DNA from 2 places in the Arthrobacter sp. JSM 101049 genome. Region 2 is predicted to be linked to the other one. Evidence: riboswitches for the same ligand, from Rfam matches in the RefSeq annotation. Region 2 holds a riboswitch; the other holds the start of a gene.
The links. Region 2 has a riboswitch for cyclic di-AMP ahead of AB8M85_RS04340 (C40 family peptidase). Riboswitches for the same ligand answer to the same signal wherever they lie in the genome.

Region 1 (6,957 bases), on a different contig from region 2:
GCCGACGACCTGGACGCCTGATCATGGCCCGGGCACCGAAACTCGACGCAGTCCTCGGCGCGGGGATCGACCTGGCCCGCAGCACGCTGCTCGGGACCGTGGACGCCAGCCAGGTCGGCGCGCACCTGGGGGCCACCGCCGATGCGGACCGCGTGCTCACCCACCGGTTCGAGGCCAAGCTGGCAGGCTACGCCGGATGGAACTGGTACGTGACCCTGGCACGCGTCCCGCGCGGCAAGGTCCCCACCGTGTGCGAGACTGGCCTGCTGCCAGGTGACGGCGCCCTGCTCGCGCCCGATTGGGTTCCCTGGGCAGACCGTGTGCGTCCCGAGGAACGCGAAGCCCAGCAGGCTGCCGAGGCCGCCGCTGCGGACGGCACCGAATCGGCGAAGCCGACGCAGGACCCGTCCCCGGAAACATCCGAGGCAACGCACGACGACGGTGCCCCCACCCGCGCCGATGCCGCCGCAGACGCGGGTTCCGAGGCCCCCGCCGCCGAAGCCGGCACCGACGTCGAGACCGTCGATACCGCTGCCAGCCCCGATGAGCCGGACGAAGTCGTCGAGGACGACGCGGAACTGGTGGACGCCGAACAGGCGGCCGAGGCCGCGCCCCGGCGCAGCCGCTCCCGCCGCCGCCGCCGGTAGCCCCGCAAACCAGGCCCAGCGGCCGACCCCGCACGCCGACCCGCAACGCACCACGGGCCGCGGCGCACCCCACGCCAGGTGGGGGCGCCGCGGCCCGTTGCGTTTGGTGTTGCTAGAGGTTCTCCAGCACGTAGTCGATGCAGGCGGTCAACGCGCTGACGTCGTCCGGCTCGATCGCCACGAACGTGGCGATGCGCAGCTGGTTCCGCCCCAGCTTGCGGTACGGCTCAGTGTCGACCACGCCGTTGGCCCGCAGGACCTGGGCCACGTGGGCGGCATCGACGGAGTCGTCGAAATCGATGGTGGCGATGACGTTCGAGCGCTCGTCGGCGTTGACCACGTAGGGGGTGGCCACCGGCGAGGCCTCGGCCCAGGAGTAGACGCGCTGGGCCGAATCGGCGGTCCGGGCCGCCGCCCAGTCCAGGCCGCCCTGGCCGTTGAGCCACTCGATCTGGTCGTTCAGGGTCACCAGCGTCGACAGCGCCGGGGTGTTGTAGGTCTGGTTCTTCAGCGAGTTGTCGATCGCGGTGCGCAGGTCCAGGAAGTCGGGGATCCAGCGGCCGCCGGCGCCGATGCGTTCGGCGCGTTCGAGCGCCGCGGGGGAGAACAGGCCCAGCCAGAGGCCCCCGTCGGAGGCGAAGTTCTTCTGCGGGGCGAAGTAGTACACGTCCGTTTCGGCCACGTCCACGGCCAGCCCGCCGGCGGCGGAGGTGGCGTCGACCAGCACCAGGGAGCCCTCGTCGGCGCCGGCCACGCGGCGCACCGGGGCGGCCACGCCGGTGGAGGTCTCGTTCTGCGGCCAGGCGTAGACGTCCACGCCGGCCTCGGCGTCGGCGTCCGGCCGGGTGCCCGGGTCGGAGGTGATGATCGAGGAGGCCTGCAGGAAGGGGGCCTTGTCGGTGGCCTTGGCGAACTTGGAGCCGAATTCGCCAAAGGAGAGGTGCTGGGCCTTCTGGTCGACCAGCCCGAAGGTGGCCACGTCCCAGAAGGCGGTGGAGCCGCCGACGCCGAGGACGACTTCGTAGCCGTCGGGGGCGGAGAAGAAGGAGGAGAGCCCGTCGCGGATGCTGCCGACCAGGTTCTTCACCGGTGCCTGGCGGTGCGAGGTGCCCAGGATCGCGGGGTTGGCCGCGGCGAGGGCCCGCAACTGCCCGGGGCGGACCTTGGAGGGGCCGGCTCCGAAGCGACCGTCCGCCGGGAGAAGGGATGCGGGGATGCTCAGCGAATCGGTCAAGTTCTGCTCCTGCCATGGGGTGGATTCTGCGTGCGGACGCGCTCCGGGGGAGGCAACGCCCGGGTTCCATGCTCGCGCACGCACGGGGGGAATGCCGAAAGCCGACGGCATTGTTAACGCAGGTAGAGTTGGAGTCACGGGTTCACCATCAAACGCCCCGCCCTACAGGAGTGCCACGCAGTGACAGATCTGATCGACACCACGGAAATGTACTTGAGGACCATTCTGGAACTCGAGGAAGAGGAAATCACGGCCCTGCGTGCGCGCATCGCCGAGCGGTTGGACCACTCCGGACCGACCGTCTCGCAGACGGTGGCCCGCATGGAACGTGACGGACTCGTCGTGGTGACCCCCGACCGCCACCTCGAGCTGACGGCAGCCGGCCGCGAGCGGGCCACCTCCGTGATGCGCAAGCACCGCCTGGCCGAGCGCCTACTGGCCGACGTCATCGGGCTGGAATGGGAGTACGTCCACGACGAGGCCTGCCGCTGGGAACACGTCATGAGCGAGCGCGTGGAGAAGCGCCTCTACAATCTGCTGGGCAAGCCCTCCGATTCGCCCTACGGCAACCCGATCCCGGGCCTGGAGATCCTCGGGGGCCCGGCCGCCCACGAATTCGCCCTCGGCGTGCAGAACCTGGATGCCGCACTGCGCGATGGCAACACCGGCCCGGTCGCCGTCGAACGCCTCGCCGAGGCGATCCAGGTCGATCCGGAACTGCTGGCCCAACTGAACGACGGCGGAATCCGCCCGGGTGCACAGGTCACCCTGGAGCGCGCCGGCGAGTACGTCGTCGTGCGGGTGCAGGGGATCGAGGGGGCCCTGGAGCTGCCCGTGGAGGTCAGTGCGCACGTGTTTGTCGCCCGCCAGATTTGATAACGGGATTGTTACTTTGTATCTGATTCCGGTACTCTGGTAACAGATGGGGCTTCGTCCCCTTCACCCCTTCCGACCGCCTAGCCCTGCCTGCGGAACGGGTCCGTTCGTTTTTTGTCAGGCAGGGGTGGAGAACCCATTTTTCCGGCGGTCCGCCATGCCCGGGCATCCCGGCATCCGGACGCCTCGGGGTGAAGCCGCGCTGCAGGTCCCACTGCAGGCGGCCGGGCCTGACCGGCCCGAATCCGACAGCTAACTCCGCCGGCGCCCATGAGAGGTCACCGTTTGACAGAGCAAAAGCGTTCCGGCCGCCGTGCCGCCATGGCTCGCATGGCCGTCGCACCCGCAGCGGACACCGACGACGCCTGCTACGTAGCGCGCCGATTCGCCGGCGGCATGCGCTATGCGCCGCCCGCGACCCCCGTGGCCGCGGATGCCGTGGCCGCCACCGCTGCGGAACCGCAAGCTCCTGCGCTGGCCTTTGTCCCCGAGTCCGCGGCTGCCCCCGAGCTGGCCGCCGCCCCGGACCGGTCCGCCGCACACCGTCACGCCCCCAGCGAGGGCTCGCCCCGCCGCCCGGCCCTGGCGTGGAGCCACCGGTTTGCCGCCGTTGCGGCCGTGTCGGGACTGGCCCTGGCCGTTGCCTACCCCACGATGACCGGGAGCGGAAGCGACGCCGAACGCGTCGCCCACCAGTCCGCCGCCAGTGTCGCCGACGTCACCGTGCCGGCCACCGAGGACTTCTCGATGGTGAAGGCCTCCGTGACCAGCAGCTTCACCAAGGACGACCAGCTCAGCTACCTGATGTCGGCCTCCGGTGGCGACATCAGCACCATCGACACGCATGGCGTTCTGGCCCAGCCGCTCAACCACGTCCGCATCACCTCGCCGTTCGGCGCCCGGGCGAATCCGACCGGCGAAGGGGCCCAGGTCCACATCGGCCAGGATTACGGCGTCGCCTGTGGAACCCCTGTCAAGGCGGCCGCCTCGGGCACCGTCGTGCAGGCCGGCTGGGCCGGGCACTCGGGCAACCGCGTGCGCATCGACCACGGCAACGGGCTCGAGACGACCTACAACCACAACACGAGCCTGAAGGTCTCCGTCGGGCAGCAGGTCAAGCGCGGGGATGTGGTGTCCCTGAGCGGAACCACCGGGAACTCGACCGGCTGCCACCTGCACTTCGAGGTGCTGGTCAATGGCGATGCCGTGAACCCCGCCGGGTGGCTCTAGGGGCCCACGATCACGGTCCGTGATCGGGAAATAACCGATTCGTGACCGGAACGTGACTTTTACAAACATTTCAGATAAAGTTGTCGTCGTGCCAGACCGCATAGGGGTCGGGCGCACTCGGGCAGATTGCCGAATACTGCCACTGCCCGAGGTCCGTTCGCAAAGAATCGCTTGGCAGTAGCGGGGGAACCACATTCCGGATCCGCAAGGGTCCTAGGGGTTAAGTGTCCCGGTCCGGCTCACCGGACAGGACACCGAGTGACTCCCACTCGAACCCGACAGCTCACCTCGTAGGCATTGGGAGAGGTAATCAATTTATGACCAAGCGTCAAGCTCTGGGCCGGCACCGCGCCACCCCTGTTCGCACCAACCCGTTGGAGTCGATCTCCAAGGCTGTTTCCTCCAACGCAGGTTCCGTCGGCCGCCAGGCCGCCGTCATCGCCGCCGCTTCCGGCCTCGTCCTGACGCTCGGCGTTCCCGCCCAGGGTGCCACGGCAGTCCGTGAGGCCGACAAGGCCCCGGCCGCCGACCTGCTGCGCGCCTCCGTGGCGACCCCGGCGACCGTCAAGGTCCCCGAGAAGAAGACCTCCAAGTCCGCTCCGGTCACTGTCTCCGTTGCCGACATCGAGTCCACCGATGGCTCGGCCTACCGCGCCGCACAGCGCGAGGCCGCTGCCGAGCGCGAAGCCGCCCAGGAAGCTGCCGCCGAGCGCGAAGCCGCCCAGGAGGCCGCTGCCGGCGCCGCCATGACCCGCGAGAGCCGCCAGGCCTCGTCGTCGCAGGGCACCACCACCGTGGCCTCTGCGGAAAAGCCGAAGAAGATCGCCTCGGCCCCGAGCGCCGGCCTGTCCGGCATCGCCGCCACGGCCATGGCATACAAGGGTTCCCCGTACGTCTTCGGCGGCGCGACCCCCGGCGGCTGGGATTGCTCCGGCTTCGTGAAGTACGTCTACGCACAGCACGGCATCAGCCTGCCGCACGGCACCTCCGCGCTGCGCTCCTCCGGCAAGTTCGTTCGCACCTCCAACCCGAAGCCGGGCGACCTGGTGTTCCAGAATGGCGGAAGCCACGTCGGCATCTACATCGGCGGCGGCCAGATCATCGGGGCCCAGAACCCCTCGGTCGGCACCGTCCTGCGCCCGGCCAACAGCCCGTACGGCCCGCTGACCGGCTACTACACGTACGCCGGCTAGTCGAACAAGCCCCTAGTGGAGTCCTCACCCGTTTGGGTGGGGGCTTCGCTGCTTTAACGCCCCTTGTCCGGAGCCGGACACGCCACAACCGGCACCCACGGCGTTCCCCATGGCGGGGCCCCCGGGCTTAGGCTGGTGCCCGACGGACGTTGTACGGCACCCCGGGCGACGGTTTGGACCGCCATCCGGGGGAGACACCACGACGAGGAACGCGGATGCGAACCCTGGTACTGAATGCAGGATACGAGCCACTGGCGGTGGTCAGCTTCCGCCGTGCACTGCTGCTCGTGCTCACCGGCAAGGCCAGCGTCTTGGCCGAGGTCGGCGAGCCGGTCATGACACCCCGGATGGCCATCGGCAGGCCCTCGGTGATCCTGCTCAACCGGTACATCAAGGTGCCCTACCGCGAGGCGGCCACGGTGACCCGGCGGGGCGTGCTGCGGCGCGATGGCCACCGCTGCGGCTATTGCGGAAAGGCCGCCACGACCGTCGACCACATCATGCCCCGGTCCCGCGGTGGCTCCAACACCTGGGAGAACCTCATCGCCTGCTGCCTGGCCTGCAACCGCGCCAAGGGAAACCGGACCCTGGCACAACTGGGGTGGAAGCCACGGTTCACCCCCAGTCGCCCACGCGGCCCGCATTGGTTCATCACCGAACTCGAACGACCGGCACCCGAGTGGTCGGATTTCCTGACGGGAACAGCAGCATGAACTTCGACGCCATCGTCGTCGCCGGTGGACGCGGCAGCCGCCTGGGTGGACGGGACAAGCCCCTGCTGCGCCACCGCGGGACCACGTTGCTCGACCACGCGCTGCGGGCCACGGCGGCAGCCCACCGCATCGCCGTCGTCGGGCCCACGGAACTGAACCCCGTGGTGTCCCGGTACGCGACCGAAGCCGATACCGGGCAGGTGATCACGCTGACGCGCGAATACCCGGCCTTCGCCGGGCCCGCAGCGGCCGTCGCGGCCGGGGCACGCGCCCTCGGCGATGGGGCAGCCGGCGAGGTGCCCGTGCCGGGTGCCCACTCGCCGCTGACCCTCATCCTGGCGGCCGATCTGGTGGAGCCCGCCCCGATCGCCGCCGGCATCCTGCGCTACGCGGTCGACCATCCGCCCGAGGCGCCCGCCGGAACGCCCTCGGGGGCAGCGGCGCGGACGGCGCCGGACGAAGACGAGCCTGACGGGCTGGCCCTGGAGGAGTTCGGCACGGCGTGGGTCCCCGTCGACGCGGACGGACGACTCCAGCCACTGAGCTGCGTCATCGAGACACCGGCCCTCCTGCGGGCCATCGACGCCGCGGAGAAACCCGGCGAGGGCCTGGCCAACTCCTCGATGATGCGCCTGCTTGCTAAGGTGCAGATAGTCAGGGTGAGCCTCGACGGGGTGGACTACGCGGACGTGGACACCTGGGAAGATGCCGACAACGCGGGCATCGTCCGCCCGCCTGCCGACGGGAGGGCCACCTAGCCCGCAATGCACAGGAGGTACGGATGTCCGAGATACCAGAGCTGGATGCCTGGGTAGCCGAGCTGTTGGCAGGCCTGGAGATCCCCGACGCCCCCATCGACGTCGACGACATCCTGGGCATGGCAGGGGTCGCGGCCCACACCATCGTGCGTCCGGCGGCACCGGTGACGACCTACGTCGCCGGGTTCGCCGCCGGGTTGGCGGCCGGTGCCGGCATGGCCGGCGAAGCCGCCTCCATGCAGGGCGCCCATGCGCGCGTCAAGGCGCTGCTCGCCCTCCGCGGCTCCGACCAATAGTGCACGAGGT
Region 2 (6,957 bases):
CCAGCTGGCCTGCCTGCGCGGGTGCGGACTGGTCGAGGCGGTACCCGAGGGCCGGCGATCCTGGTACCGGCTGAGCGATCCGCACCTGGGCGCAGCCATGGACGAATTGCTTCGCGTGGTCCTGCAGGTCGACCCCGGCTGCTGCGAGGGGCCGGAGTGCACATGCTGAACACGCTCCCAGCCCAGGATCGGCGCCGGGAGCTACTCAAGCGCCGGATACGGATCATCGTTGCCCTCACGATCACGTACAACCTCATAGAGGCCGTCATCGCCCTGGCAGCCGGCGCGGCCGCTTCCTCGGTCGCCCTGGTCGGCTTCGGGTTGGATTCCATCGTGGAAGTGCTTTCGGCTGCGGCTGTTGCCTGGCAATTCGCAGCCCGCGACCCTGAAAGCCGCGAGAAAAAGGCCCTGCGCCTGATTGCCGTATCCTTTTTCGGTCTCGCTGCCTATGTCAGTGTCAGCGCCGTCCTCACGCTGATCGGGCTCAAGGAAGCCGAACATAGCCCGGTCGGCATCACCCTGGCCGCCGTGAGCCTCGTGGTGATGCCATTTCTCAGCCTCCTCGAACGCCACGCAGGACGGGAACTGGGATCGGCCTCGGCCATTGCCGATTCAAAGCAGACCCTGATCTGCTCGTACCTTTCAGCTGCCGTCCTGGCGGGCTTGCTGCTCAACAGCCTCTTCGGCTGGAGCTGGGCCGATCCGGTAGCCGGCTTTGTCATCGCGGTATTCGCGGTCAGGGAAGGATTCGAGGCATGGATAGGGGAGGCATGCACGCAGCCCATGTCAGCCATATCCGGGGACAGGGAATCGTCTTCCGGCGAGGCGGGTTGCTGCTGACGCAGGCGTGGACCGGAAGCAGCCGCGATGGCCAGCTGGCGCCTGGCGGGCACGCCCGATCCTACCCGGCTGGATCCCTGCTTCCTTTGCAAGCGATGCCCCGGATGCGTTCACCGACCAGAATTGCGCCAAAGGCGCTGCGCCTGATGGGAAGGAAGGAATGATGATTGAGCTGACGTCGACGTTGACGTGTCCTGCTTGCGGGTACGAAGCATCCTTGCGGATGCCCTCCGATTCCTGCCAGTTCTTCTGGGCGTGCCCAAATTGCACCAAGCGAATTCGGCCCGTTGCCGGCGATTGCTGCGTGTTCTGTTCCTACGGGACAGTACCTTGCCCCTCAAGGCAGGATTCGTCCACGTAAGAAAAAGCGGTGCCGACCGGTAACGTATCGTCCACCTGTTGCAAAAGATGGACCGCGGGAGGGCCCGGCGTGCTTGATTCCGGCCCGGACACATTGTTTTTCGGCGTAGGACAAGCCCTCTACCCGAAAGCGAACCATCTGAACGCATAAAAGCGCTCCCCAGCTGCTGGAACTGAATTATGGAGTCCAACAACTGGGGAGTAGTTCAAAGTGGCTCGGGCCCTTGCCCGGTTTTCCCTAGCCTACGTAGGTGTAGTAGCCCATCAACGGCCCATAGGGGCTGTCGGCTGGACGGACAACGGTGCCGACGGAGGGGTTCTGTGCGCCGATGATCTTACCGCCACCGATGTAGATACCGGCGTGGCTGCCGCCGTTCTGGTAGACCAGGTCGCCGGGCTTGGGGTTGGAGGTCTTCACGAACTTTCCACTGGTGCGGATGGCGGTCGTGTTGTGGGGCAGGCTGATGCCGGCCTTGCCGTAGATGTACTGGATGAAACCGGAGCAGTCCCAGCCCGAGGGGCTGCTGCCGCCCCACACGTAGGGTGTCCCCTCGTAGCTCATGGCCATGCCCGCGATCCCCGAGAGGCCCGCGCTGGATGTCGGGCTGGTTTCGGTCGTCTCCGGAGCGGGAGTGGAGGCCGTGGTGACCGTACCGGTCGACGAGGCGTTGTCGTTCGTGCTCGACGGCGCCGGCGTTGAGGACTGGCGGCTCTGGCGGGTCATCGCAGCGCCTGCGGCTGCTTCCTCGCGCTCGGCAGATGCGGCGGCTTCCGTCTGGGCGTCTATGCGGTCCGCGGCGGCTTGGCGTTCAGCGGCATCCTGGGCTGCTTCGCGTTCGGCTGCGGCCTTGCGCAATGCTGCGCGGTGGGCCGATCCGTCGGTGGACTTGACGTCGGCGACGGATACCTTGATCTGCTTCAGCTCTTGCGGCTTGGCGTCCGCAACGGTGACGGCGGCGGGGGAGTCCACGGAAGTGCGCAGGATGTCAGCTGCCGGGGCCTTGCCTGCTTCGCGGGCGGACGGGGCGCCCTCGGCGGGAACGCCGAGGGTCAGCACGAGGCCGGAGGCCGCGGCGATGACTGCGGCCTGGCGGCCAACTGAGCCGGCGTTGGAGGAGACTGCCTTGGAGATAGAGCCCAAGGGGTTGCTGCGGACGGGCGCGGCGCGGTGGCGGCCCAGGTGTCGCTTGGTCATGTGTTGGTTACCTCTCCCAATGCCTGCGGGGTTAGCTGTCGGGTTCGAGTGGGAGCCACTCGGCGTCCCGCGCTGACAAGGCAGCGCGAGGCGCTTAACCCCAAGGGCCCGGTGGGCCCGGATTTGGTTCCCCCGCCACTGCCAGAAGCTTCGCGAACGGACCCGAAGTGGTGGCAGTGCTCGGCAATCCACTTGGGTGTGCCGGGCTCATAGGAAGCCCGGCACGCAGACGAATTTACATGAAAGAACTGTAAAAGTCACGAAATGGTTACGGATTGATGTAGGACGTGTCACGACGGCCGCAGGCTTGGCGCGGACCGGGCGATGGTGGGATTGGGCACCAGGTCTTGATGTATACCCCCGGGGGGTATATCTTGGGGGCATGGAAACAGAAGGAAGGCACCACGGCCACGTCGACACGCAGGCCGGACCCGCGGGCCATGACGACCACGCGCCCATGGATCACAGCGGGCAGGGCCATGGCGGCCACCACGGGCACGGGGACCACGTGGGCCAGTTCCGCCGCTTGTTCTGGATCATGCTGGTCATCGCCGTACCGGTGGTCGGGTTCAGTACCATGTTCGCCTCGATCATCGGCTACCAGCTGTCCCAGGCGCCCTGGATCTTGTGGATCTCCCCGATTCTGGGCACCATCATGTACGTGTGGGGCGGCAAGCCGTTCCTGACCGGCGCGGCCGGCGAACTCAAGGACCGCAAGCCGGGGATGATGTTGTTGATCGCCCTGGCGATCACCGTGGCGTTCCTGGCTTCCTGGGGTGCCCATCTGGGCCTGCTGGACCACGGCCTGGACTTCTGGTGGGAACTGGCCCTGTTGATCGTCATCATGCTGTTGGGCCACTGGATCGAGATGCGCTCCCTGGCACAGACGTCCTCCGCCCTGGATTCGCTGGCGGCCCTGCTGCCCGACGAGGCGGAAAAGCTCGTCGACGGCCAGGCGGTCCCCATTGCCCCCGCCGACCTCGTGGTCGGGGATGTGGTCATTGTCCGTCCCGGGGGCCGCGTACCCGCCGACGGCCGCGTGGTCGAAGGCACTGCCGACGTCGACGAGTCGATGATCACTGGTGAGTCCCGCCCGGTCCGGCGGGGACCGGGCGATCAGGTGGTGGCCGGTACGGTGGCCACGGACACCGCGCTGCGCGTGGAGATCACCGCCATCGGCGACGATACCGCGTTGGCGGGGATCCAGCGTCTGGTCACCGAGGCCCAGGGCTCCTCATCACGGGCCCAGCGCATCGCCGACACCGCGGCCGGCTGGCTGTTCTGGTTCGCGCTCGGGGCGGCCGTCATCACGGCGGTCGTCTGGGGTCTGCTGGGCTTCCCGGATGATGCCGTCATCCTGACGATCACCGTCCTGGTCATCGCCTGCCCCCACGCACTGGGTCTGGCGATCCCCCTGGTGGTCTCCATCGCCACCGAACGTGCCGCCCGCGGTGGCGTCCTGGTCAAGGACCGCCTCGCCCTGGAGAGCATGCGCACCGTGACCTCGGTCCTCTTCGACAAGACCGGTACCCTGACCCGGGGCGAGCCCGTCCTGTCCAAGGCCCTGCCGGCCGAGGGCGAAGACGAGCGGGAGGTCCTGGCCGTTGCCGCTGCCGCTGAGGCCGACAGCGAGCACCCGCTGGCCAAGGCGATCGTCGCCGCGGCCAGGGACCGCGGAATCGAACCCCGGACGGCAACGGATTTCAAGGCCTCCACGGCGCTGGGCGTGGACGCGGACGTCGGCGGCTCCAGGATCAGCGTCGGCGGCCCCGGCATGCTCGAACAACACGGGGCAGCCCCTTTGCCCGAGACCGAGGGATGGAAGGCCGAGGGGGCGATCATCCTTCACGTGCTCAGGGACGGTGCGGTGATCGGCGCGCTGGGCCTGGCCGATGAGGTCCGCCCGGAATCACGCGAAGCGGTCCGGGCCCTGCATGCACTGGATATCGAGGTGGTCATGATCACCGGCGACGCCGAGGCCGTGGCCCGCTCCGTGGCCGGCGAGTTGGGCATCGACCGCGTGTTCGCCGGGGTGCGCCCGGAGAACAAGGAGGAGAAGGTCGCCGAGCTGCAGCGCGAAGGCCGCAAGGTCGCGATGGTCGGCGACGGTGTCAACGACGCCCCCGCGTTGGCCCGGGCCGATGTCGGCATTGCCATCGGGGCTGGTACGGACGTGGCCATCGCCTCGGCGGGGGTGATCCTGGCCAGCGATGATCCCCGTTCGGTGCTTTCGGTCATCGAGCTCTCCCGTGCCAGCTACCGCAAGATGAAGCAGAACCTGTGGTGGGCGGCCGGCTACAACCTGGTCTCCGTTCCGCTGGCGGCCGGCGTCCTGGCCCCAGTCGGTTTCGTGATGCCCATGGCGGTCGGTGCCCTGTTGATGTCGGCTTCCACCGTCGTGGTCGCCCTGAACGCGCAGCTGCTACGCCGCCTGGACCTGGCCCCCGGAGCCAGCACGGCCGAGGCCCTGCGCCGGTCACCGTCCCCGGAGCGGGAACCGGCCACTGTGTAGGCGTTGCCGGCCCCACACGGGCAGCAGGAACCGATGGGAGCACCCACGGGCCCAGGGCCCTGGTGGGTGCTCCCGTCACATGTCCACGGGGCCCCGCGTCTATTCCCATTTGAATGGGCTACTTGACGTAGGAGAAGACCCCCATCATGCCGCGTTCGGCGTGGTAGGCGTTGTGGCAGTGCATGAGCCACTGCCCGGGGTTGTCGGCATCGAAGTAGACCGTCAGGGTGTGCCCGGGGCGGACGATGACGGTGTCCTTGCGCGCTCCGACATTGCCGACCTGGAAGGTGTGGCCGTGGATGTGCATCGGGTGCCACATCTCGGTCTCGTTCACGAACTTCACCTCCACCCGTTCCCCGGCGGTGACGTCGAAGGCGTTGGCGTAGGGGTCGGCCATGTCGTAGCGGTGGCCGTTGATGCCCCAGTCGTACTTCGCCATCCCCCCGGTCAGGCGCACCTCGTGCGTCCTATCCGGTGACCTCGCGTCCAGCTTCACCGATGGATCCGCGGTAAGTTGTCCGCCGTCCACCACCCGGCCGGCCAGCTCCGAGGGGAGCCTCGCCGGGGCAGGTGGGGTGCCGGTGCCGGTGGAGACCAGCCCGTAGGCCATTTGCCCCTTGCCCTCGGCCAGTGCCAGCAGCGGCGTATAGCCGTCCTCCACGACCAGGATGGCGTCGATGCGCTCGCCCATGCCCAGGACGACGGCGTCGATGTCCTCGTGCTTGATCGGGAAGCCGTCGGTGTGGGTCAGGGTCAGCCGCTGGCCGGGGATGCCGATCCGGTAGGCGGTGTCCCCGGCGGCATTGATGATGCGCAGCCGGATCCGGTCCCCGGCCTTGGCCTCCAAGGTCTCCGGGCCGCCGGGGCCGCGTCCGTTGAAGAGGTGCAGCGGATAGGCGATGTCCCCGGCGTCCCCGCCGAGGAAATCGCTGGTGGCACCCATGAGCGTGTTGCCCATCTTCATGGGGCCTCCTCCGCCCCCGTGGTCCATCCCGCCCATTGTCCCCATGTCGCCCATGCCCTTCGAGACCTCCTTGAGGACCTTTTCGGGGGTGGCGGTGATCCCGTCGAGCCAGTCGTCCAGGACGATGACCCAGTCCTTGTCGTATTCCAGGGTCTCCTTCGGGTCCTCGATGACCAGGGCCCCGTAGAGGGCGCGTTCGCGCTGCATTTCCACGTGGGAGTGGTACCAGTAGGTCCCCGGGTGCGGGAGGGTGAAGGCGTAGTCGTAGTCGCTGCCGGCCGCGATGGCCTTCTGGGTGAGGCCCGGGACGCCGTCGGCGTTGTTGCGCAGGGCCACCCCGTGCCAGTGGATGGTTGTGGGTTCATCGAGCTGGTTGTCGACTCTGACCTCGAGCCGGTCCCCGGCCTTGCCGCGCAGGGTCGGCGCGACGAGAGAACCGTCGTACCCCCAGGTGTTGGCCTTCTTGCCGGCAATGGTGGTGGATAACGGTCCGGGGGCGAGCTTCTTGGTGATGGTCGTGCCGGTGGATGCCCGTGCGGCTTCGGCCTGGGCGACCAGCGGGTCTGTGGGCAGGATCCGGGCCGGCGGGGCGGCTGTCGGTTTGGCGGGGGTGCAGGCGGCCAGGGCAGCCGCGGCGGCGGTCGCGACCGAGAGCCCCAGGAACGAGCGGCGGTTCAGTTGGTTTTGCACGGAGGGGTTTCCTTGGTGTCGTGGGGGTTCTATACGGGAGTGGTGAAGGTCCCTGAGAGGTTCTGGAGCTGGTAGATCCAGTGCGTCCAGGTGCCGGTGGCCATGAGCACGCCGACGAGGACAAGCAGGGACCCGCCGGCGATGTTGAAGGCGCGTATGTGGCGCCGGACGAAGCCCAATGCCCGGCTCACCCGCTCAAGGCCCAGTGCCACGAGCAGGAACGGGATCCCCAACCCCAGGCAGTAGAGGAAGCCCAGCAGCGCGCCGCGGCCTGCTTGTCCGGTGCTGGTACTCAAAGCCAGCACGGCGCTGAGGGTGGGGCCCATGCAGGGTGTCCAGCCGAGGCCGAACACGATTCCCAGCACAGGTGCCCCGGCAATCCCGGCCCTGGGCTTG

Region 1: another riboswitch for cyclic di-AMP. It lies ahead of AB8M85_RS09050 (M23 family metallopeptidase); the one in region 2 lies ahead of AB8M85_RS04340 (C40 family peptidase).

What each region holds. Positions count from the first base shown of each region.
Region 1 covers NZ_JBGFFC010000002.1:823,282-830,238, reverse strand. The annotation lists gene AB8M85_RS09070 (cold-shock protein) at 1-21, shown strand, start outside; gene AB8M85_RS09065 (DUF3027 domain-containing protein) at 24-647, shown strand; gene serC (phosphoserine transaminase) at 760-1,881, opposite strand; gene AB8M85_RS09055 (metal-dependent transcriptional regulator) at 2,062-2,757, shown strand; cyclic di-AMP (ydaO/yuaA leader) riboswitch at 2,863-3,039, shown strand; gene AB8M85_RS09050 (M23 family metallopeptidase) at 3,088-3,987, shown strand; cyclic di-AMP (ydaO/yuaA leader) riboswitch at 4,105-4,298, shown strand; gene AB8M85_RS09045 (C40 family peptidase) at 4,305-5,180, shown strand; gene AB8M85_RS09040 (HNH endonuclease) at 5,396-5,893, shown strand; gene AB8M85_RS09035 (NTP transferase domain-containing protein) at 5,890-6,651, shown strand; gene AB8M85_RS09030 (DUF6457 domain-containing protein) at 6,675-6,947, shown strand; gene AB8M85_RS09025 (molybdopterin molybdotransferase MoeA) at 6,947-6,957, shown strand, end outside.
Region 2 covers NZ_JBGFFC010000001.1:922,524-929,480, forward strand. The annotation lists gene AB8M85_RS04325 (metalloregulator ArsR/SmtB family transcription factor) at 1-169, shown strand, start outside; gene AB8M85_RS04330 (cation diffusion facilitator family transporter) at 163-840, shown strand; gene AB8M85_RS04335 (GDCCVxC domain-containing (seleno)protein) at 1,001-1,201, shown strand; gene AB8M85_RS04340 (C40 family peptidase) at 1,439-2,395, opposite strand; cyclic di-AMP (ydaO/yuaA leader) riboswitch at 2,402-2,580, opposite strand; gene AB8M85_RS04345 (heavy metal translocating P-type ATPase) at 2,778-4,907, shown strand; gene AB8M85_RS04350 (multicopper oxidase family protein) at 5,026-6,561, opposite strand; gene AB8M85_RS04355 (cytochrome c biogenesis CcdA family protein) at 6,591-6,957, opposite strand, start outside.